DNA from 4 places in the Williamsia sp. Leaf354 genome. Region 3 is predicted to be linked to each of the others. Evidence: predicted binding sites of a transcription regulator. Region 3 holds the regulator's gene; each other region holds the start of a gene.
The links. The regulator LexA, encoded in region 3, represses DNA repair genes until DNA is damaged. The targets are predictions, from matches to a motif close to CGAACANNTGTTCG.
Positions count from the first base shown of each region.

Region 1: a site for LexA is predicted at 4,181-4,194, ahead of ASG12_RS05795 (DUF222 domain-containing protein). Genes of this name have one in related genera too.
Region 2: a site for LexA is predicted at 2,965-2,978, ahead of ASG12_RS18310 (HNH endonuclease signature motif containing protein). Genes of this name have one in related genera too.
Region 4: a site for LexA is predicted at 3,157-3,170, ahead of ASG12_RS18945 (HNH endonuclease signature motif containing protein). Genes of this name have one in related genera too.

Region 1 is NZ_LMPL01000001.1:1,195,676-1,201,449, reverse strand. Features, by position in the region: gene ASG12_RS05815 (ATP-dependent Clp protease ATP-binding subunit) at 1-578, opposite strand, end outside; gene ASG12_RS05810 (winged helix-turn-helix transcriptional regulator) at 795-1,187, opposite strand; gene ASG12_RS05805 (SDR family oxidoreductase) at 1,315-2,169, shown strand; gene ASG12_RS05800 (class I SAM-dependent methyltransferase) at 2,238-2,855, shown strand; gene ASG12_RS05795 (DUF222 domain-containing protein) at 2,852-4,108, opposite strand; gene ASG12_RS05790 (hypothetical protein) at 4,305-4,835, opposite strand; gene ASG12_RS05785 (alpha/beta fold hydrolase) at 4,841-5,728, opposite strand; gene ASG12_RS05780 (anthrone oxygenase family protein) at 5,736-5,774, opposite strand, start outside.
Region 2 is NZ_LMPL01000005.1:343,033-348,806, reverse strand. Features, by position in the region: gene ASG12_RS18320 (acyl-CoA dehydrogenase family protein) at 1-760, shown strand, start outside; gene mmsB (3-hydroxyisobutyrate dehydrogenase) at 757-1,626, shown strand; gene ASG12_RS18310 (HNH endonuclease signature motif containing protein) at 1,788-2,960, opposite strand; gene ASG12_RS18305 (MarR family winged helix-turn-helix transcriptional regulator) at 3,217-3,720, opposite strand; gene ASG12_RS18300 (uracil-DNA glycosylase) at 3,753-4,460, opposite strand; gene helR (RNA polymerase recycling motor ATPase HelR) at 4,491-5,774, opposite strand, start outside.
Region 3 is NZ_LMPL01000002.1:482,410-488,183, reverse strand. Features, by position in the region: gene ASG12_RS10345 (putative PEP-binding protein) at 1-1,388, shown strand, start outside; gene ASG12_RS10340 (SDR family NAD(P)-dependent oxidoreductase) at 1,405-2,268, opposite strand; gene lexA (transcriptional repressor LexA) at 2,353-3,033, opposite strand; gene ASG12_RS22090 (LysM peptidoglycan-binding domain-containing protein) at 3,236-3,727, shown strand; gene nrdR (transcriptional regulator NrdR) at 3,851-4,351, shown strand; gene hrpA (ATP-dependent RNA helicase HrpA) at 4,289-5,774, opposite strand, start outside.
Region 4 is NZ_LMPL01000005.1:502,834-508,607, reverse strand. Features, by position in the region: gene ASG12_RS18955 (ABC transporter permease) at 1-755, opposite strand, end outside; gene ASG12_RS18950 (ATP-binding cassette domain-containing protein) at 752-1,756, opposite strand; gene ASG12_RS18945 (HNH endonuclease signature motif containing protein) at 1,898-3,148, opposite strand; gene ASG12_RS18940 (LCP family protein) at 3,700-4,884, shown strand; gene ASG12_RS22175 (LuxR C-terminal-related transcriptional regulator) at 4,888-5,154, opposite strand; gene ASG12_RS18930 (hypothetical protein) at 5,287-5,774, opposite strand, start outside.

The DNA.
Region 1 (5,774 bases), on a different contig from region 3:
CGCCCGATGACCGGGTCGAGCTTGGCGTCGGCGGCGGCCGCGGTCAGGTTGCGACCGAACTGGTCGAGGACCAGCGAGGTCGACGGGGTGCCCGACTCGGAGCTGCGTCCGCCGGTACCGGCCTCCTGCGGCTCCTTGCCCTGGTAGCCCGAGAGCAGCTGGATGACCTGCTGGCGCACGCGGTTGAGGTCGGCGCCCAACTTCACGAGGACCTGGGCGGCGACGCCCTCGCCCTCGCGGATCAGGCCGAGCAGGATGTGCTCGGTGCCGATGTAGTTGTGGCCGAGCTGCAGCGCCTCGCGCAGCGACAGCTCGAGAACCTTCTTGGCGCGCGGCGTGAACGGGATGTGTCCCGAGGGCGCCTGCTGGCCCTGGCCGATGATCTCCTCGACCTGGCTGCGGACACCTTCGAGCGAGATGCCGAGCGACTCGAGGGACTTGGCGGCGACGCCCTCGCCCTCATGGATCAGACCGAGCAGGATGTGCTCGGTGCCGATGTAGTTGTGATTGAGCATCCGCGCCTCTTCTTGGGCGAGGACGACAACCCTGCGAGCGCGGTCGGTGAACCGTTCGAACATTGTTCTCCCTTACGTACCTCGGCCGACCAGGTGTGATGCGGATACAACTCACCCGTCGGAAGCCTTGTCACCACTGTAGTGGGCGCCTGTCGGTGCCACCGGGGATGTGTCACCGAGGGTGTGGACAGCCCCTCGGTGGAAGTGGTGTCTGATGTGTCAACGCCGCAGGTGAGGCGGGTGTTTCGGCAGGCGATACGCCGACAGCGAACGAGCCTCTCACCGATCCGGATCGGTGTCGTAGCGGTCGCGGGCGGCCATCACCTGCGGCACCGCGCCCTCGACCTGCTCGACCAACGATCGCACCGACACCGACACCGCGCGGCCCAGGTCGGTGAGCGAGTACTCGACGCGCGGCGGGATGCTCTGCAGCACCGTGCGCGTGACGAACCCGTCGCGCTCCAGGGTCTGCAGCGTCTGCGACAGCATGCGTTCGCTCACCCCGTCGACCCGGCGACGCAGGGCGTTGAACCGGTAGTCGCCCTCGCTCAACGCCAACAGCGCGAGCAGGCCCCAGCGGCCGGTGAGGTTCTGGAGGACGTCGCGGGAACCGCAGTTGCGCGCGAAGACATCGGCCTCGAGAGAGGCGTCGGGGACGTCGGGCGCTGACATGTACGAGAGCATACCCCTGATCGTGCTGTGCATGCGTTGATGTTTGCACTGCGGATTAGTAAGTGCTATCACTGACGTCAGCGCCGGGACGTCCGGCGACGCCACCACCAGTCGGAGAAGAGAAGTCATGACCACCTATGCGGTGACCGGAGCGACCGGTCAGCTCGGTTCGTTGTCCATCGAGGCCCTCCTCGAGCGGGGTGTCGCAGCCGGCGACATCGTCGCCGTCGTGCGCGACGCGGCGAAGGCCTCGCCCCTGGCCGATCGCGGCGTCACCGTCCGTGTCGCCGACTACTCCGACCGCGGGGCGCTCACCGCGGCGTTCGCCGGCGTCGACCGCCTGCTGTTCGTCTCCGGATCCGAGGTCGGGTCGCGCATCGCGCAGCACACCACGGTCGTCGAGGCCGCCGTGGCCGCGAAGGTCGGCCTGGTGGCGTACACGAGCGTGCTCAAGGCCGACGCCAGCGGACTGCAGCTGGCGCACGAGCACATCGCCACGGAGAAGGTCCTCGCCGAGAGCGGTCTCGACCACATCCTGTTGCGCAACGGGTGGTACTCGGAGAACTACACCGCGTCGCTGCAGCCGACGCTCGAGGGCGGCGTGCTCTACGGAGCGGCCGGTGACGGCAAGGTCGCGCCGGCGACCCGGGCCGACTATGCGGGCGCGAGTGCCGCCGCGTTGATCGCCGGCGAGCCCAAGGTCTACGAACTCGGCGGCTCCGAGCACCTCACCTACGCCGACATCGCCGCGGTGCTGGCCGAGGTGTCGGGGAAACCCGTTCGCTACCAGGATCTCCCGGAGGCGGACTACGCCGCGGCCCTCACCTCGGCCGGGGTTCCCGAACCGATGCCCGCCGTCCTCGCCGACTCCGACGCCGGTATCGCCCGGGGCGACCTCGACACGCCGTCGACCGATCTCGCCGATCTCCTCGGTCGTCCCAGCACACCGTTCGTCGACGTCATCCGGTCCGCACTGGCGTGACGTGGGCGGCGTCGCCGCGCGCGTAGGCTCCGAACTGATCAGGCGGACGACCAACGGGCCGGAGTGAGATGACGTCGAGCACGGTTCCCGAGCGCGACCGGTGGAACTACAACACCCACTACTACCGCCTCACGGATTCGGCGGCGTCGGGCGACGCGCGGACCGCGCTCGACGTCGGGTGTGGGGAGGGGATGCTGGCTCGACGCCTACGACTCACCGTTCCGCGGGTCACGGGTATCGATCCTGACCCGTCGAGTATCGAGGCGGCGCGAGCGGTGTCCGAGGACATCGACTACATCTGCGGAGACCTGTTCGAGCATCCCTTCGAGCCCGAATCGTTCGATGTGGTGGCGTCTTTCGCTGCGCTGCACCATATGGACGCCCGGCGCGGCCTGAGCCGTCTCGCCGAGTTGGTACGGCCCGGCGGAACGCTCGTCGTGGTCAGTTGTGCACGGAGCGAGTTCCCGCGCGATCTCGTGATGGAGGGCGTCTCGTTCGTCGCCGCCCACATCCAGATCCGCCGCCACACCATGTGGGACCACGAGAGCCCCGTGGTGTGGCCGCCGCCGGCCAGCTATCGCGAGATGCGGAAACTGTCGGCGGAACTGTTGCCCGGCTCGCACTTTCGGCGCCATCTGCTCTTCCGCTACTCGATCGTGTGGCGCAAGCCGAACAGCGTGATCTAGGCAGCGTCGAGCAGTGCGCGCAGGTGTCGTTCGACGAGACTGACGGGCTGATCGTGGTGGCCCGGCGGTGCCGGCGCGCGCGAGACATGGCTGTGCCCGGTGGGTGTGGTGACGGTCGCGGCGTGGCGAGTGGTGTCGGTGTGGTCGGCGGTGGTCATCCGCCAACCGGGGTTCTGTTTGGCGCGGTTGTGATGCAGACACATCCCGCCACCATTGGCCGCTGAGGTGGCGCCGCCGTTCGCGTAGGGATCGGCATGGTCGTATTCGGCGATCGGGGCGTCGCAGTACGGGATCCCACACGATTGATCGCGGAAATCGAAGAACTGCTTGAGCCCGGCAGGGAACAGTCTCGCGGTGGACTCCATCGCCACCAAGGCCCCGCTCGACGGAGCCTTGAAGATCCGCCGCAACGTGGTGGCCGCATCGGCGTCGAGGCTGGTGGCCACCATCGCCCGCGCGGTGTCGGCGGGGATCGGGCCGTACCCGGTGACGTGCGCTGCCGCATCGCCATTGCCATTCCCGAGCAGCACCTCGTCGGACATCACGACGTTCACCGCCACCGGTAGAGCATCGACCGTCGCGGCGCCGGTGATCCGCTCGACGAGGGCGTCGGCCATCACCTGTGCATGGGTGCGGTCGTCGACACCGACGGTGGCATCGGCGTGTTTTCTCAACGCCGCGTACACCGAGATCCCCGACACCAACGGCAGCAACGCCGACAGGCGCACCATCCCGTCGGGCGCGGGTCGGGTCGACACCCTACGATCTTTCGCCGCCTGCGCGTGCCTGTCGACCACCGCCTGTGGATCGAGTTCGTAGGCGATCCGCTTCACCTCGGCATCGAGCGCTCGGTCGCCGACGCCTTCCAGCACGGCCGGATCGGCGCAGATCCTCCGGTCGATCTCGCCGCGATCACGCGGGGTGAGGTGTGCGGTCTCCCGCACGAGAATGGTCGCCCTCCACTCGGTGAGCGCACCGGAGGCCAACGCCGCACGGGTGTAGGGCATCTCGCGCATCAGCGCCCGCGCGAACCCGAGATACCGGCCACCGGCGGACCCCGATGCCTTACGTGCCAACGCCACCTCGGCGGCCAACCCACGACCCTGGCGCGCAACGGGCACACCCGCTGCGGACTCGGCCTCTCGGCGAAGTTCTTCGAGACGCATTGTCTCGACCGCCTGCGCCGCAGCGCATCCCGCCTTGATCGCCTCGAGAACGGCGATGCGATCGATCGATCGATTCTGTCTCGTCACCGGCCGCGGGGAGATCAGACAGCGAGGACAGGAAGGATTGCAGCGCAGCTGTTGTCGCTTCCCCATCCCCGTCGCTCATGTGTTCGATACTACCCGCCGCCACCGACAACGGCGACCGTCGCCCGACATCTGTGGACAACCGCCAGGACACGAATAGCCATTCTCCACAGGCACTTCCGGAAAATCCTATCGACACTCAGGCCCAATGACGGCGCAGGTCAGACATCGACAGCGCCACAGCAAGGCTCACGTCACTGCCCGCGAAACGCGAGGCGAGGTCCTCGGTCCACGACACACCCACGGCCACCGCCGAGACATCTGCACCCAACTGGGACAACGACCGGGCCATGTCGGGTAGCGAACCACCACCGATTGCAGCATCTTTCACCATCGCCACACGACAACCGGCGACGTCGGTGCCGACAGTCCGCGTGATGACCCGCTCACCATGCGCGCGGCGTCCGACCGCCCAGGGCAACCCGGTGTGCAGAGCGAGCGCCGCGGCGACGGCGATCCCCCCGACCTCGACACCGACGAGAACCTCGATGTCATCGGGCAACTGATCCGCCAGCAACGCCGCCACCCCGCGAAGGATGACGGGGTCGGCGTGGATGGCGTACTTGTCAACGGAGCCGATATCGCCCTCCAGGGCGGCGGGGAGGTCGAGGGTGGCGTTGATCCTCCGCGCCACATCGGAGCGGAGGGTCTCCGCCTCGTCTACCGACATCCCGTTCACAGCAGGACGCGCACCGCATCGGCGAAGAGGCTGGGCAGTTCCTGGGGCGGGTTGTGTCCGCAGTCGAGGCGGCGGACGTCGCGGAGGTCGGTGAAATGCGCGGCGTGGTCGCGGGAGGAGGCGGAGAGGGCCCCGATGGGATCCTCGGTGGCCTCGACGACGACGGTCGGTACGTCGATCGTTCCCAGACGCGCGATCTCGGCCTCGGTGGCGTCGTAGGCGGGGTCACCGTCGACGAGGCCATAGCGATGGCGGTAGGAGTGCACTACGACGTCGACGAAGTCGGGATTGTCGAAAGCCTCAGCAGATGAGGCGAACTCGGAGTCACCGAACCGCCACGTCGGCGACCACTCCGTCCACAGCAGTTGCGCGATCTCCGAGCGGTACTCGGCGAGCCCTGCCCGACCGCGTTCGGAGTGCAGGTAGTACTGGTACCAGGCGCGACGCTCGAGCGTGGGCGGTGCGGGGGTCGTCGCGGCGGCCGCGATGTCCTGCACGTTGTAGCCGCCGACCGTGATGAGCCCCGACACCGACTCGGGCCACAGCAGCGACACCAGACATGCGGCGCGACCTCCCCAGTCGTATCCCGCGACCAGCGGCCGGTCGAGCTCGAGGGCGCTGATGAGGTCGTGCAGATCGTGCGCGAGCGCCGCCTGCTGACCCGAGCGGATGGTGTCCGGCGACACGAACCGCGTGGGGCCGTATCCCCGCAGGTAAGGCACCACGACATCGGCGCCGACGTCGGTGAGGCGTTCGATGACATCGTCGAAGCTGCGCGGGCTGTACGGGAAGCCATGGGCGAGAACGACTGCGCGGCCTCCGGGGGCACCGTGTCGTTCGTAGGCGACATCGAGGACACCGGCCCGGATCTGTTCGGTGGGCATGACCCCACTATGCCCGGCCGGCCACCAGTCCTGTTGCGAGCACGAC
Region 2 (5,774 bases), on a different contig from region 3:
TGCGGCGGCCCTGCGGACCCGCGCCGACCGAGACGGCGACGATTTCGTGCTCAACGGTGTCAAGCAGTTCATCTCCGGCGCAGGTACATCCGATGTCTACATCGTGATGGCACGCACGGGCGGCGACGGTCCGAAGGGCATCTCCACCTTCATCGTCGAGAACGGCACACCCGGGCTGTCCTTCGGCGCGCAGGAGAAGAAGATGGGCTGGCACGCCCAGCCGACCGCTGCGGTCGTGTTCGACGACGTCCGCATCCCCGCGGCCAACATGGTCGGCGGCGATGCCGGCGAGGGGACGGGCTTCGGTATCGCGATGAACGGTCTCAACGGCGGCCGCATCAACATCGCGGCGTGTTCGCTCGGCGGAGCGCAGGACGCGATGGCTCGCACCCGCCGGTACCTGCGTGAGCGGGAGGCCTTCGGAGGCAGTCTCATCGACGAACCCACCATCCGTTTCGCCCTGGCCGACATGGCAATCGACCTCGAGGCGTCACGCCTGATGTTGTGGAACGCCGCGGCCGCCCTCGACGCCGACCACCCCGACAAGGTGACGAGCTGCGCGATGGCGAAACGCTTCGTCACCGAGCGGTGTTTCACCGTCGCCGACCAGGCGTTGCAGCTCCATGGCGGCTACGGGTACCTGCACGATTACGGGCTGGAGAAGATCGTCCGCGATCTGCGGGTGAACCGAATCCTCGAGGGAACCAACGAGATCATGCGCATGGTCATAGGCCGTGCCATCGCCAAGGAGAACCCATGACCACCATCGCGTTCCTCGGACTGGGCAACATGGGTGGACCCATGGCCGCCAATCTCGTCGCCGCCGGGCACACCGTCGCCGGATACGACCCGGTGCCCGCCGCGGCGGCCGCTGCCGCCGAGAACGGTGTCCTGCTCGCCGAGACCGCCGTCCAGGCCGTCGAACGGGCCGCGGTGGTGATCACGATGCTGCCCAGTGGTGCACTGGTGCGGTCGGCGTACGCGGAGATCCTCCCCGTCGCCCAGGACGGGGCGGTCTTCATCGACAGCTCCACCATCTCCGTCGACGACGCCCGTGACATGAACACCCTCGCCGCGGAATTCGGCTTCGCCCAGGTCGACGCCCCGGTCTCCGGTGGCGTGAAAGGCGCGGTCGCCGGAACCCTCGCCTTCATGGTCGGTGGAATCGACGACGCGTTCGCCGCCGCCTCACCCGTCCTCGAACCCATGGCGGGCAAGGTGATCCACTGCGGCGGTCCCGGAAGCGGCCAGGCGGCGAAGGTGTGCAACAACATGGTGCTCGCCGTGCAGCAGATCGTCGTCGGCGAGGCGTTCGTGCTGGCCGAGAAACTCGGACTGTCGGCGGAATCGTTGTTCGACGTGATCACCGGCGCCACCGGCAACTGCTGGTCGGTGCACACCAACTGTCCGGTACCCGGCCCGGTCCCCACGTCGCCCGCGAACAACGACTTCCGCCCAGGTTTCGCGACCGCCCTCATGCACAAGGACCTCGGTCTGGCCATGGACGCAGTCAGCTCCACCGGTGCCACCGCACCTCTGGGCACCCATGCCGCCGAGATCTATGCCGCATTCGCGGAGAGCAACGGCGGCAAGGACTTCAGCGCCATCATCGAGACCCTGCGCTGACCGCTGCGCAACGAGCGGGCCTGCGGTTCACACTGTGGAGTTGTCAATGTTCGTAGCGCTCCCGCTGCTGGGCGGGGCGTTGGGTCTATGACGGCGCTAGGCCGCCATCGGTTCCATGACGGTCAATGTTCTTCTGGTGTAGGCGGGTAGCGCGTTCCGTCTCAGGGGTGTCGGTCGTGGCCCATGACGATGTCCCAGCCTGCGGTGTGGACGGCGACGTGGCAGCGGCGACACAGGAGGCATCCGTTGTCGACGACGGTCGTGCCGCCGTCGGCGTAGTGGGTGATGTGGTGAACGTCGCACCATGCGGCGGGTGCTCCGCACTTGATGCAGCATCTGTCGCGAGCCAGAACGACTTTCCGTGCGTGCCCGGTGAAGGTGCGTTGTTCCGCTGCAACGCTGATGGGTGCGCCATTGAGGTCGACGCCGACACCCAACAGCTTCGCGTCACACCGCAACAATTTCGCCGTGAGATCACCGATGGGTCCCAGCCAGTTCAAGCGGGCCGGTTGGGGCCCCTGCAGAGGAACGGTGACGACCAGTTCGGTGGACGGCGGCCCCGACAACGCGTCCGGGGCGAGTCCGCGCGTGGCCAACTCCAACAACTGCCCGAACCCGTCGGCCCGTCGCTGTGCGGCTGATCGCTCGTCGGGTGTTCCGTCAGGTCGGGGTCGCGGCCTCGAAGCTCTGTCGATCGCGGTGATCAGTCGTTCGCCGGTCGCGACGTCGAGATCGAATGTGCCGTGGAGGCGTCCGTCGTCACCCTGGTGATATTGCATTTCGTTGTGCGCCGGGTCTTCGGCGATCGGGAGGTCAGGTTCCTCATCACGGGTGTGCGCGATCGCCACGGCGCGAGCATCGGCGATCATCTCCGTCGGTGTCGCGCCGGCAATGGCCTGCGCGATCAACCGCTGTTCGACGCCGGCGATCAGGTCGGACTCGACCGCTTCCCCGGTGCGGCGTGCGACGTGTTCGACTCCGCGGGCGACGGCATCGAGATGTTCAGCCGAGAGTGATCCGTCGCGGGCGTGGCGTGCGAGCAGGGACAGAGAGTGGCGGGCGCGCCCCAGCCTGATCATCCGCGATGCGACCGCGGGCGCGAGACCGTTGCGGCAGAGCAGTTCGCGCAGTGTGACGCCGCACCGCTTCGCTGTGCCCACGCGATCGGCCTGTGCGGTCAACCGCGCCACCAGGTCGTCGGCGACTGCGCGCAGAGCGACAGCCCCACGGATGGCGGCGACGATTTCTGCGTCGTCGTCACCGACGACGTTGTCTCGGCTCCCGAACTCGTCGATCAGACGGTCGGCAAGAGTGATGAATGATCCCCCGGTCATGCCCCGATCGTACATTCGTTCGAATGGGATCGCAAGAGTCAATGTTACGAATCATGTTGATAGACAGGTGATCTACGTGCGGGCGACGCCCCCGATCACCACGCTACCGAGGGGGTGCGACAGGAAAGGTTCGCGGCGGCGCGTTCATCCACAGGCCGGCTGAGGCACCTGCCCGATCGATCGCTTTACCTGCCCGATCGACGCAGACAAGTGCCCGATCGACGGTGGTGCCCAACCGCTCAGTCGGGCAACGGGATCAGAAATCGCCGGCCGAGCGGCGGAGTGTCTCGATGGCGTCGACGAGGGCACGCGACTGGTCAGCTGGGAGCCCGATGTCGGCGAAGACGTCGTCGTTGAGGGTGTTCGTGGCCTCTTCGACGGTGGAGCGCCCGATGTCGGTGATGCGCACGAGGGTGGTCCGCCCGTCGGTGGGGTGGGGGATTCGCTCGACGAGGCCGGCCGATTCGAGACGCCGGATGGCGTGGGTGACGCTGGTGACGTGCACCTGCAGTCGCACACTGGCTTTGGTGATGGGCAGCGCGCCGGTGCGGCTGAAGGCGAGCAGCCGCAGCAGTTCGAAGCGGGAGAAGCTCAGGTCGAACGGACGCAGTGCGGCCTCGACGCGCGCGAGCAGGATCTGGTGGGCGCGCATCACCGACGTGACGGCGACCATCCCGTCGGCGACGTCGCCCCATCCGGCGTTCGACCAGTTGTCGCGCGCCTTCGCTATCGGGTCGAAGGTGGGGCCGTCGGGGGACATGTCGTCATTCTCCCCGACGGCCCCGTCCGGCGTCACAACCCGGCGTAATCGGCTGCCTCACGCAACACGGCCTCGAGCATCGCCGGCGTGAGCCGACCGGTGAAGGTGTTCTGCTGGCTCACGTGATAGCTGCCGAACAGACGGAGCGGGGGCAGGCCGTCGCCGACGAGGTCGACCGACACGCCGTGACCGAACACCGGCCGCGGCGCGGGTATCGCGTAACCGTGCTCGCCCAGCGCGGTGAGAGCGGCCCGCCATCCGAAGGCGCCGAGCGACATCACCGACCGCACCGTCGGGGCGAGCAAGGTCAGTTCCGAGTCCGGCCAGTGCGAACACTCGTCGCGTTCGGCGGGTGTCGGCTTGTTCGCCGGGGGAGCGCAGTGCACCGGAGCGGTGATCCGTGTGCCGCGCAGGGTCAGTCCGTCGTCGGCGGAGACCGATGTCGGTTGGTTGGCGAGGCCCACCGCGTGCAGCGCCGCGAAGAGGACGTCCCCGCTGCGGTCGCCGGTGAACATCCGGCCCGTGCGATTGGCGCCGTGCGCCGCCGGTGCGAGTCCGATGATGAGGAACGCGGCGTCGGCCGGTCCGATGCCGGGTACCGGCCGGCCCCAATAGGTCTCGTCGGCGAAGGCGCGACGCTTCTCGCGGGCGACGCGCTCGCGCCACTCGACCAACCGCGGGCATGCCCGACACTGTGTGACGGCCTCATCGAGCGCCGCGAGGTCGCGAAAACGAGTCACACCCCGACGCTACGCCGCGCGGCAGCACTCTCAGGGTTCGCCGCTCACGATGACCAATCGCTGGGTCGCCCGGGTCATCGACACGTAGCGGTCGACCGCGCCGGTGATGCCGTCGCCGAACGACTCGGGTTCGACAAGCACCACCAGGTCGAACTCCAAGCCCTTGACCAGCTCCGGCGGCAACGATCGGACCCTCGCGGTCCCCGGGAACGTCGGGTCGCCGATGACGCAGGCGACGCCCGCCTCGTGCTCGGCCAGCCATGCGTCGATGATCGCGGACACGTCTCGACGAGGCCGGTGATCCACCGCGATGCCGTTGCGGCGGATCGAGGTCGGGACGTTCGCGTCGGGCAGCACTGCGAGGATCGTCGGCGCAGCGAGGTCCATCACCTCACCCGGGGTGCGGTAGTTGATGCGCAGCGATGCCGACTCGACGCGATCGAGACCGATCCGTCCGAGGCGCCGCTCCCAGCTCTCGGCGAACCCGCCGCGAGCCTGGGCCCGATCCCCGACGATCGTGAAACTCCCCGACGGACATCGGGAGACGAGCATCCGCCACTGAGCGTCGGTCAGCTCCTGCGCCTCGTCGACCACGATGTGCGCGAACGGGCCCGCCAACCGGTCGGGCTCGGCCGTCGGGCGGGCGGCCTCGTCGATGAGGACCTCGTGGAGATGACCACCGCGCAACATCGTCACCAGACTCGTGCTGTCACCGTCGCCGTCGGAGTCCCCGCCGTTGGTGTCCGCGCTGTCGGCGGCGATCAGGTCGTCGACCACGGCGGCCCTGCGCGCGCGTTCGGCCTCGATCGCGCCGCGTTGCGACAACCGACGCCGTGACGCCTCGGGATCGCCGAGCCGACGCCGCGCGGCGTCGAGCAGGGGGAGATCGGCGTCGGTCCACGGCCCGCCGGCCGTTCGTCGCACCGCGGCGAGCTCCTGCGCACCGAGCCACGGAGCGCACGCACGGAGGTATGCCGGCACCGACCACAGGTCGCCGACGAGATCGGCCGCCTCGATCATCGGCCACGCCCGCACGAGCGCCGAGGCCAGGTCGCGGTTGCGTTGCAACGACTTCCGTACCTCCGCAGGCGGCACGTCGTCGACGGCGGCCCCGACGATGTCGACCAGCGCATCCCAAATGCTGTCGTGCGCCTCGTTGTGCGGTGTGCCCCGCTCCACGGCGTCGAACGCTGCCGCCCAGTCCGACGCCCGAAGTCGGACATCGGCCCACTCGGTCTCGACCGTCATGGCAACGGTGGGTGGCTCCTCGTAGAACGCCACCGCGGACTCGACAGCGTCGAGCATCGGCAGCGA
Region 3 (5,774 bases):
CTGCACCGAACGCCGCGGTCGACGCCACCGAACAGTTCGTCGCCATGTTCACCAAGCTCGGCGGTCTCATGGCCGAGCGGGTGACCGACCTGCTCGACGTGCGCGATCGTGTGCTCGCCGAACTCGCCGGTGACCCGGAACCCGGCCTGGCCCAGCCCGACCACGAGGTCATCCTCTTCGCCGACGACCTCGCTCCGGCCGACACCTCCGGGCTCGACCCCGCCCTCGTGCGGGGCCTCGCCACGCGTCTGGGCGGACCGACCAGCCACACCGCGATCATCGCCCGCCAGTTGGGGATTCCGTGTGTCGTCGCGGTCGGTGCCCTGACCTCGGTCGCCGCGGGCACCCCGGTGATGCTCGACGGGGAGGCCGGCACCGTCACCGTCGGTCCCGACGCCGAGACCGCCCGCACCGCCGTCGCCCGGTCTCGCGACGCCGCGGAGTTGGTGTCGCGCTGGAACGGACCGGGACGCACCGCCGACGGACTCGACGTGTCGATCCTCGCCAACGTCCAGGACGGGACATCTGCGCGCTCCGCGACCGACTTCCCGGTCCAGGGCATCGGGCTGTTCCGTACCGAGTTGGCCTTCCTCGACCGCGCGAAGGAGCCCGACGCCGCCGAGCAGACCGCGCTCTACCGCGAGGTCATCGAAGCGTTCGTCCCCTCCGCGGGGGAGCCCGACGCGAAGATCGTGATCCGCACCCTCGACGCCGGCTCCGACAAGCCGCTCCTGTTCGCCGACAACGGAACCGAGGCCAACCCCGCGCTCGGTGTGCGCGGTCTGCGGGTGGCGTTCGGCAACCCGGGTCTGCTCGATCGGCAGCTCGACGCCATCGCGGCCGCCGCCGAGGCCACCGGCTCGTCCCCGTGGGTGATGGCCCCGATGGTGGCCACCGCGACCGAGGCGCGTGACTTCGCGGCGAAGGTGCGTGCCCGGGGCCTCATCGCCGGGGTGATGATCGAGATCCCCTCGGCCGCACTGCTCGCGCCGTCGATCCTCGCCGAGGTCGACTTCGTGTCGATCGGCACCAACGACCTCACGCAGTACACGATGGCGGCCGACCGCATGTCGGCCGAACTGGCCTACCTCACCGACCCGTGGCAGCCCGCCGTCCTCGCACTGATCAACATGGTCGCCTCAGCGGGTTCGGCGACCGGCAAGTCCGTCGGCGTGTGTGGTGAGGCCGCCGCCGACCCGTTGCTCGCCTGTGTGCTGGTGGGCATGGGCGCCACGTCACTGTCGAGCGCACCCGCGGCCGCCGCGGGGGTGGGTGCGGCGCTGGGTCAGGTGAGCACTGCGCAGTGCCGGGCCGCGGCGCAGGCGGCGCTGGCCACCGCAGATCCGGCAGACGCACGGGCCGCCGCGGCGGCGGCCCTGCACGCCTGACGGCGACCGGTCGGGCTCACCGCCGGTGAGCCCGGTCCTCCACCTCACGCACGAGGCCGATCATGGTCGGATCACGGTGCAGGGCGGCATCCGACAGCGGGTTGACGATCCCGCGCAGGGCGGACACCGGGATCCACCGGCGTGGCACCTGGATGCGCGGTGACCGGGCCTCGATCCCGTCGGCTACCGCCAGCCCGACGCGTCGGGGCTTGATCGGCGTGAGCAGCGGACGTGGGAAGGCCCGCTTGATCAGCGCGGTGGCCAGCTGGTCTTTGCCGAAGGCGACGTCGGCGATGGGGGTCGCGACCCATCCGGGGTAGAGCACCCCGGCCGTCGCGCCGTGGGCCGCGAGCTCGCTGCGCAACGCGCGTCCAATCTGCTCGACGGCGGCTTTCGATGCCGCGTAGGGCGCGTTCACCATCCCGTTGAGGTAGGCGTATGTCGACGAGGTGACGAGGACATGCCCCCGGGAGTCGATGATGTGGGGGAGTGCCGCCCGCACCGTGTTCCACACACCCATCAGGTTGACGCCGATGACGCGCTCGAACACGCCGTCGGCCACGCTGGCCACGGTGTCGGCCGAATCTCCGCTGGAGATACCGGCATTGGCGAACACCACGTCGATCCGTCCCCATCGCGCAACGGCACGATCGACCGCGTCGGACAGGTCTGCGGGGACCGTGACGTCGGCGCGTGCCGCGAGCACGCGGTCGGGATCGAGTCCGCGGACGGCGTCGTCGACCGCCGCCTGGACCAGGTCGAGTGCGACCACCCGGGCACCGCGACGATGCACCTCACGGACGACCTCTCGCCCGATGCCGCCCGCGGCGCCGGTCACGATGACCACCGCCCCGTCCAGGACCAATCGCTGCGTGCCCATCACTTCTCCTGTCGTCCGCCGAACGGGGAGCTCAGTGTGACACGCGGCGTGGTCAGATGGGATCTGCGGGGTGTGTGCAGTCGATCAGAGGCGACGCATGACGGTGACGACCTTGCCAAGGATGGCCGCCTCGTCTCCCGGGATGGGGTCGAACTGCGGGTTGTGGGGCATCAGCCACACGTGTCCGTCGGTGCGCTTGAAGGTCTTCACCGTGGCCTCGCCGTCGATCATCGCCGCGACGATGTCGCCGTTGTCGGCGACGTTCTGCTGGCGGACTACCACCCAGTCGCCGTCGCAGATGGCGGCGTCGATCATCGACTCACCGACCACCCGGAGCAGGAAGAGCGCACCGTCGCCGACGAGTTCGCGGGGGAGTGGGAAGACCTCCTCGACGGCCTCCTCGGCGAGGATGGGCCCGCCGGCCGCGATCCGGCCGAGGACCGGGACGAAGGTCGGGGTCGGCAGCGAGAGTGCATCCGACCCCCCGCCGTCACCGGGATCGGCGTCCTGGACGTTGACCGCGCGGGGGCGGTTCGCGTCGCGTTTGAGGAAGCCCTTGCGCTCCAGTGTGCGGAGCTGATGGGCGACCGACGAGGTGGAGTTGAGGCCGACCGCGTCGCCGATCTCGCGGATGCTCGGGGGATAGCCGCGCTCGCGGACCGACGCACGGATGACCTCGAGCACCTTCGCCTGCCGAGGCGTCAGATCGGCCTCGCTGATCGGGCCGTCGGCGAAGTCGGTGGTGGTGACGGTGGTGTCGGACACGGTGTCCCTCCTGTCGCGGCCCGCTCCCGACCGGTCTGTTCGAACGGTTCGGATGACGCGCGGACCTGCTGTCACCTGGGACAGTAGTGCAGCAGATAACAACTTTCAAACATTTGTTCGACCGTGTCGGGACATTGTCGGAGGTGCGTGATACAAATCGAACACACGTTCACTCGAACGTCTGGTCGATGAGGAGCACGTCATGAATCAGACTCTCACGCGTCACAGCAGCACCACCGCACACGCGGGTCACCGGCCCGCCGGAGCCACGGTCGAGCGCGCGCCGCGTCCGGCGCCGCGCCCCGTGCCCGCACGCCGCCGCCCCTCGGGTCGGCCGGTCGCGGCGCGCCCCGCGGGCGTCGTGTGCGCCGACGGACGCCGCCACGCACCGGTGTCGCGCCGGCCCGCCCCCATCGGATGGGGCGCGGCCATCGTCGCCGGCATCGCCCTCGCGATCGCGGTGTGGGCGGTCGTCATCGGTGGGGCGGCCGCCACCGACTCGACGGCCGCGCCGATCGCCGGTACCTCGGTGGTCCACGTCCGTGGCGGGGAGTCGCTGGGCGAGCTCGCGCAGCGCGTCGCCCCGGACCGGTCGACGTCGGCGGTCGTCGCCGACATCAGGGAGCTCAACCACATGAGCGGATCGGCCCTCACCGCGGGCCAACCGCTGCTCGCACCGCTCTACCGGAACTGACCGGTGTGTGACGCTCGACCCGGGTCGGTATCCTCGCGACCGTGGGTCCACATCGGACCCTGTGACGCCCCGGGGTCCGTCCTCGACGCGCGTCGCCCGCGGATCAGGTTCGAGGACACGTCGATGCACTGCCCCTTCTGCAAGCACGAGGACACCCGAGTGGTCGACTCGCGTGTTGCCGACGAGGGTCAGGCCATCCGCCGCCGCCGTTCGTGCTCGAACTGCGGCCGTCGGTTCACCACGGTGGAGAGCGCGGTGCTCGCTGTCGTGAAGCGCAACGGGGTGACCGAGCCGTTCAGCCGCGAGAAGGTGATGCTCGGCGTCCGTCGCGCGTGCCAGGGCCGTGCCGTCGACGAGGACCGGTTGCGGCTGCTGGCCCAGCAGGTCGAGGACGCCGTCCGTGCCTCGAGTTCGGCCGAGATCCCCAGCAACGAGGTGGGATTGGCGATCCTCGGGCCGCTGCGTGAACTCGACGAGGTCGCCTACCTGCGCTTCGCCTCGGTCTACCGGTCGTTCGAGTCCGTCGACGACTTCCAGCGCGAGATCGACGACCTGCGGTCGTCACCGTCGCGCGCCGCCACCGCCTCCGTCGGCTCCGCGGGCGAGGCCGTCGATCGCACGTAGGATCCGCTGCTCCGACACCGGATAGGCGGGCCGGATGCGCTCGGCGAACAGCCCGATGCGCAGTTCCTCCACCATCCAGTGGATCTGCTCCCCGAGCGTGACACGCCGTGCCGGCGTCGCTCTCTCGACCACCTCGGCCCACCTGTCGAGGACGCGGTCCAACGATTCCATCGCCCGGGCGTCGGTCGCCGACGCAGCGGGCAGGCGCGCCGATCGCACGAGGATGGCGTCGAGATACACCGCGACACGCGCGCGGTGCTCGGCGTCGGTGGCGGCGATGAACCCGTCGAACACGAGATCGTCGAGCTGGCGCGTGATGTCGGCGACGGCAGCTCCCGAGCGGAGGCGGTCGAGTTCCGCCCGTATCGGAGCGACGCGAATCAGCACGTCGGCCGCGGTTGCCAGTGCGGCGTGGGCGACCGCCGGGGTGTCACGGGCAACCGACGCCCGGAGCGCCGCGAACGCGGCGGGGTCGCGCACCGTGCCGGTCGACCCCGTGAGATCGCCGATGGCCGCCCGTGTGCAGTCACGCAGCAGGTCCTCGGTCGAGCGGTAGGGACTCTGCGACAACGCCAACCGCGCCGCGACGGGTAGCCGGCCGGTGGCCGAGGGCTTGAGGACGGGGATCGAGATCTCGAGCAGCCGTCGGATGGCCCGGTGGGTCTGCAGGTCGGCCTCGGCGGCGGTGGTCGCGACCGCCCGCACGACACCGCCGTCGACCACCAGCAGGCACGGATGGCTCGTGACCTGCTGACCGGCGACGGTTTCCACGACCGACGGTGCGATGGTCCCGATGGTGGCGGCCGTCCACTCGGTGATCGGCGGCGGCGCAGGTGCGGCGGACGCACCGCCCCGGGACGTCGAGACACCACGCCGCGGCGCCGCGGGCGCCGATCCCCCGACGGCGTCGCGCAGCTCGGCGAGCGACTCGGCGGTGGCGACCACCGATCCGTCGTTGGCGACCGCGGCATAGGTCATGCGCAGATGGCGGGGCAACGTGGTCGGGTCGAAATCGTTCGGCGACACCGCGACACCGGTCTGGCGACTCACCTCACGCGCCAGACCGACGGCGACCGGTTCGCTGCGCGGGGTGAGTGCGGCCATGGCCGCAGCCCCGACATCGGCGGCGGGACCGAGCCGCCTGCGCACCGATTTGGGGAGGCTCCGCACCATCGCCACGGCCAGCTCGGTGCGCAGTCCGGGGACCAGCCAGTCGAAGCCCGACGGACGGACCCGCGGCAGCAGGGCGAGGGGGATGTGGACGGTGACCCCGTCGCGTTCGGCGCCGGGCGAGAACTGATAGGTCAGATCGAGGTGCGCCTCGCCCTGCTGCCACCGGTCGGGGAACTCCGTCGCCGAGACCGCGTCGGTGTCGGCGACCGTGTCGGGGGTGAGGTCGAGCAGTTCGGGGTCCCCGCGGCGC
Region 4 (5,774 bases), on a different contig from region 3:
AGCGACCACAGCACGTGGATACCGATGTGACCGTTGTTGGTCAGCTCGCGCACCGACGTCACCAGGTTCGACACCGGGTTCACCTTCACGAACGCCTGCAGCCAGCCCGGCATCGTCTCGGGCTGCACGAAGGCGTTCGAGACGAAGGTCAACGGGAACAGGATCATCAGCGAGAAGCCCTGCACCGCAGAGGCCTTCTTCACCAGCATGCCCATCAGCGCCCAGATCCACGACACCGCGAAGCTGCAGATGATGACCAGGACGGTGGCGCCGATCAGGCCCAGCGGGTCGGGCCGCCAGCCCATCGCGATGCCGACCACGAACGTGATGACCGTGGCGATGAGGTATCGCACGACGTCGGCGAGCAGCGCGCCGGCCAGGGGCGCGGTCCGCGCTATCGGTAGCGACTTGAAGCGGTCGAACACGCCCTTGTTCATGTCCTCGCGGAGCTGGGTGCCGGTCACCACCGAGGTGGTGATCACGGTCTGGACGAGGATGCCCGGGATGATGATCGGAAGGTATTGCGACACACTGCCGGCGAGCGCGCCACCGAAGATGTAGGTGAACATCAACGTGAACACGACGGGCTGGAACACGACGTCGAACAACTGCTCCGGGTTGTGGCGGATCTTGAGCATTCCGCGGTAGCCCATGGTGAACGACTGACGGACTGTGTCGGCGAGTCCGACCGAACGCGGGGCCGACCGTGTGTCGCGCGATGCGACGGCGGGGCGATCGAGGGCCTGGGCGGTCATGCTGCGTCCTCCTCGGACTCGGTGGCGGAACCGGTTTCGGTGCCGTCGGCGGGCTTGCCGGTGATGGTCATGAACACCTCGTCGAGGCTGGGTTTGGCGACGGACAGTTCGCGGATCGCTATGTCGGCCGCCACCAGGGCGGTCATCACGTCCGACACCGCATCGGGTCGGGACAGGGGAACCGTGACGCGCCCGGCCTCGGGGCTCAGCGACCCCTTCTCCCCGGTGACCCGCTCGACGATCTCCAGCGCCGCAATGCAATCCGACGGCGACGTCGGACGGACCTGCAGGGTGTTGACGCCCACCGAGTCCTTCAATTCGTCGGCCGTGCCATCGGCGATCACTACTCCGCGGTCGATCACCGCGATCCGATCGGCGAGCTGATCGGCCTCGTCGAGGTACTGCGTCGTCAGCAACACCGTCGACCCGCCGGACACGAGGCGACGGATCGTCTCCCACATCTGGGCGCGGGTCCTCGGGTCGAGGCCGGTGGTGGGCTCGTCGAGGAACAGCAGCGGGGGAGCGGAGATCAGGCTGGCCGCGAGATCGAGCCGCCGTCGCATACCGCCGGAGAACTCGTTGAGCGGTCGGCTCGCGGCCTCTTCGAGCCCGAACTCCTCGAGCAGGTCGGAGGCGATGGTCCGCGTCTGTGCACGGGACTTGCCGAGCAGCCGCGCGAAGATGATGAGGTTCTCGCGAGCGGACAGGTCCTCGTCGACCGAGGCGTACTGACCGGTGACCCCGACCAACGACCGGACCGCCACAGGTTCGGCGACCACATCGTGGCCGAAGACCTGTGCCGATCCCGCATCGGGTCGCAGGAGGGTCGCGAGCATGCGGACGGTGGTGGTCTTGCCTGCGCCGTTAGGGCCCAGCACGCCGTACACCGATCCGGTGGGTACGACCAGGTCGACACCGTCGACCGCGCGGGTGTTGCCGAAATGCTTCACCAACCCGCGGGCCTCGATGGCCGGCGCGTCGGTGGTGCGAGGTGTTGTCATGCCGACGACTGTCCGCGACAGCTCTGTCGTGACGCTGTCGCGGACTGTCGTGGCCTGTCGCCCGGCCCCGATTCACCCTGTGGAGTTGTCAATGTTCGTAGCGCTCCCGCAGGTGTGCGGGGCGTTGGTTCTCTGACGGGGCTATGCCGCGGCCGGTTCCATCTCCGTCAAAGTTCTTCTGTTGTATGCGGGTAACGGAGTTCGGCGTGGGTAGGGGTGTCGGTCGTGGCCCATGACGATGTCCCAGCCTGCGGTGTGGACGGCGACGTGGCAGCGGCGACACAGGAGGCATCCGTTGTCGACGACGGTCTTGCCGCCGTCGGCGTAGTGGGTGATGTGGTGGACGTCGGTCCACGAGGCCGGGGCGCCGCACTTGATGCAGCATTGGTCTCTGGTGAGGATCACCTTGCGTGCCGCGCCGGTGAAGAGTCGCTTCTCGGCGGCGACGGAGACGGGTGCGCCGTTGAGGTCGACCCCGATCCCAAGGACTTTCGCGTCGCAGGCCAGGAGTCGTGCCGACAGGTCCGAGACCGGTCCGAGCCAGTTCAGGCGCGCGGGGTCCGGCGGGTCCGATCCCTCGAGCGGGATCGTGACGACCAACTCGGTGGACGCCGGACCTGACAGGGCCTCGGGTGCGAGTCCGCGGGTGCCGGCCTCGAGGAGCTGGGCGAACGCATCGGCCCGTCGCCGGCACGCCGTCCGCCGGTCGGGCGATCCGTCGGGTTCGGGGCGGGGACGTGACGCCGTGTCGAGGGCGGTGATGAGTCGTTCGCCGGTGACCGCGTCGAGGTCGAACTCGCCGCGTAGTCGGCCGTCGCCGGTCTGCGACCAGCCCAGTTCGTTGAGGGCGGGGTCTTCCGCGGCCGGTACCGCGGGAGGCTCGGCGGGTGAGTGGGCGATCGCCGCTGCGCGGGCGTCGTCGACGATCTCCGCGGGACTCTTTCCGGCGATCGCGGCCCCGATCAGCCGCTGCTCCAGGTTCGACACCACATCGGAATCGAGTGATTCGCCGGTGCGGCGCGCGACGTGTTCGATTCCGCGCGCGACCGCATCGAGATGTTCGGCCGACAGGTCACCGTCACGGGAGTGGCGAGCGAGCAGTGGCAGGACCTCCACGGCCCGTCCGAGCCGGATCAACCGTGACGCCACGGCCGGTGCGACACCGTTGGCGATCAACAGTTCTCGCAACGACATCCCGCAGTGTGTCGCGACCCCGACGCGCTCGGCCTGGGACGCCAACCGCGCCAGCATCCCATCGGCCACCGCCCGGAGAGCGACGGCGCCACGGATGGCGGCGACGATCTCGGAGTCGACATCGGCGACAACTGTTCCCTGTGAACCGAACTCGTCGACCACCAGGTCGACGAGTTCGATGAATGATCCCCCGGTCATGCTTCGACCGTACACACGTTCGAACACCGTCGCAAGGGCCAATTCTGCGAATTATGTTGATGCACATGCAGATTGCGTGTGGGCGACGCCCCCGATCACCACGCTAGCGGATGGCTCCGACAGGAATGGGCACGAGCACTGCGCCCATCCACAGGCTGTGGAGACGAAGTGCCCACTCGATCCGAACAACTGCCCGATCGATGCGAATAGTTGCCCGATCGACGCGGGGGTCGGGCGTGACCAGCGACCGCTACAGAATCGCCCGAAGCGTCTGTTTCGCAACGTATCCGGTGTTTGCGCGAGTCGCCGCCGTTCCATCCCTCCGATACATTCGGTGGTTCGCACGCGACCGACCCACTGGATCGGGCCACCTGATCGACAGTGGGACACCAGCCATGCCACCCGAGCGTTCACGCAGATACTCCGGCACCTCTCCGCACCGTCGTCACCTCGGTGACGCGCCGACCGAGGTCATCGCCCGGGTACCTCCGCGACACCACCGACGTCCGGCGCGACGTCCCGCACCGCCGCGGCGCTCCCGCCGTCGGCTCGTGCGTCCTCTCGTGGCTCTGGCCTCGGCCGCCGTGCTGCTCGGATCGGGGCTCGCCTGGGGCGAGGCACAACACATCGGCGGCGGGTTCCACACGTCCGATGTGCTCGCCGGGGCGCCGAAGTCGACGGGCAGCGCCGAGAACATCCTGCTGATCGGGCTGGACTCGCGCAAGGACCGCGACGGCAACGACCTGCCGGCGTCGGTGCTCTCCGCGTTGCACGCCGGCGACGGGGAGGAGGGCGGCTACAACACCAACACCCTGATCCTGGTGCACGTGCCCGCCGACGGTCAGCACATCGTGGCGTTCTCGATCCCGCGCGACGACTACGTCGCGGTGCACGGCATCGACGGGTACGACCACGCGAAGATCAAAGAGGCCTACGGCCTGATGAAGGCGCAGGCCGAACAGAAGCTCGCCGACGAGGGCGTCACCGACCAGGCGACGCTCGAGACCGACGGCCGCGATGCGGGTCGCGCCGAGACCCTGCAGACGGTGCGCGAACTCACCGGGGTGCCGATCGACCGGTTCGCCGAGGTCAGCCTCGTCGGGTTCTACGACATCGCCAAGGCCCTCGGCGGCGTGAAGGTGTGTCTCAATCATGCTGTGTCCGACAGCTATTCGGGCGCCCGCTTCAGCGCCGGGGTGCACACGCTGAACGCGTCGCAGGCGTTGGCGTTCGTCCGGCAGCGACACGGACTCGACAACGGCGACCTCGACCGCACCCACCGCCAGCAGGCGTTCCTGATCTCGGTGGCGCACTCACTGCAGTCGTCGGGCATCTTCGGCGACCTCGACAAACTCAATGCGCTGGTGACGGTGGCGCAGCGCGACATCGTGCTCTCATCGGGCTGGGACATCGTCGACTACGCGCACCGCATCGGCGACATCTCCGGTCAGAACCTTGCGTTCCGGACGCTGCCGGTGCTCCGGTACGACACCGTCGACAACCAGGACGTCAACATCGTCGACCCGGCCGCGATCCGCAGCCAGGTCCAGACCGCGTTCGGGATCACCCCGCCGCAACCGCCCGCGACCACCACCAGGCAGCTCGAATCCACCTCCGACACCTCGGGCAGCGACACCCCGAGCACCGACACGGCAGGCCAGGCGTCGCAGGATCCCGCTCCCGATCAGGGCGCGCCCGTCGTCAGCACGGCGTCGGGAGTGCCCTGCGTGAACTGACGGTCAGAGCTCGGTGATGTCGACGATGCCGTCCTGGAGAGCGCGGGCGAGCAGCGACGCCTTCGACGGCGCCGGGCGCCCCACGGCGGCGTACTTCGCGCGGATGCGCGTGATGTGAGTGTTGACAGTGGATTCGGAGATGTAGAGCCGCTTGCCGACGCCGACCTTGCTGTCGGCGAGAACCCATGCGCGCAGTACCTCCTTCTCGCGGTCACTCAGCGCCGGAGGGGTCAGGGTTCGCAGAGGCGAGGGATCGAGAACTGCGGTCATGGTGGTGTGTCCGATCACGGGGGCGTCGACGGTTCCGACGCGATGAGTTAACGGTAATAAGCCGTACCGACATCGGACAGACACATCATCTGGTGTCCCCCAAACCGGGGTCACCATTAGATGGGCACACAATCAGGCGTCGACGTCGATCGTCGAGCGCACGATCTCGATGCCGTCGGAACCGAAATCGCGGCGGTACATGTCGCCGCCGTCGCGCCTCACGATCGACGCCATGGCCGATCGATGGGGCGGCAGAAGCCGCACGCGGACGTCACCCGATGTCGCCGACTCGAGGACGTCGACGATCGCCGCACGTACCCGCACCAGGGCGTCTTCCGAGGCCGACCGCAGGGGGTCGTCGTCGAGGAGGATCACCTCGACGCCTCGGCTGCGCGCCGCACGTGCGGCGTCGGCCACCTCCGGCGTCGCGAGTCCGGGTGCGCGCAGCCGGTCCCGCAGGTGCGCCTCCAGCAGCTCGCAGGTCTCCCGCTCGGTGGGGGTCAGCTCGTCGCCGGCCGCGATCCGGTCGAGCATCGGTCGCGCCAGCTTGTCGAGTTCGGCGAGCTGCGCGTCGCGCTCGGCCGCCGCGGCGGTCTGGGCGGCGAGTTCCGCGCTGCGCC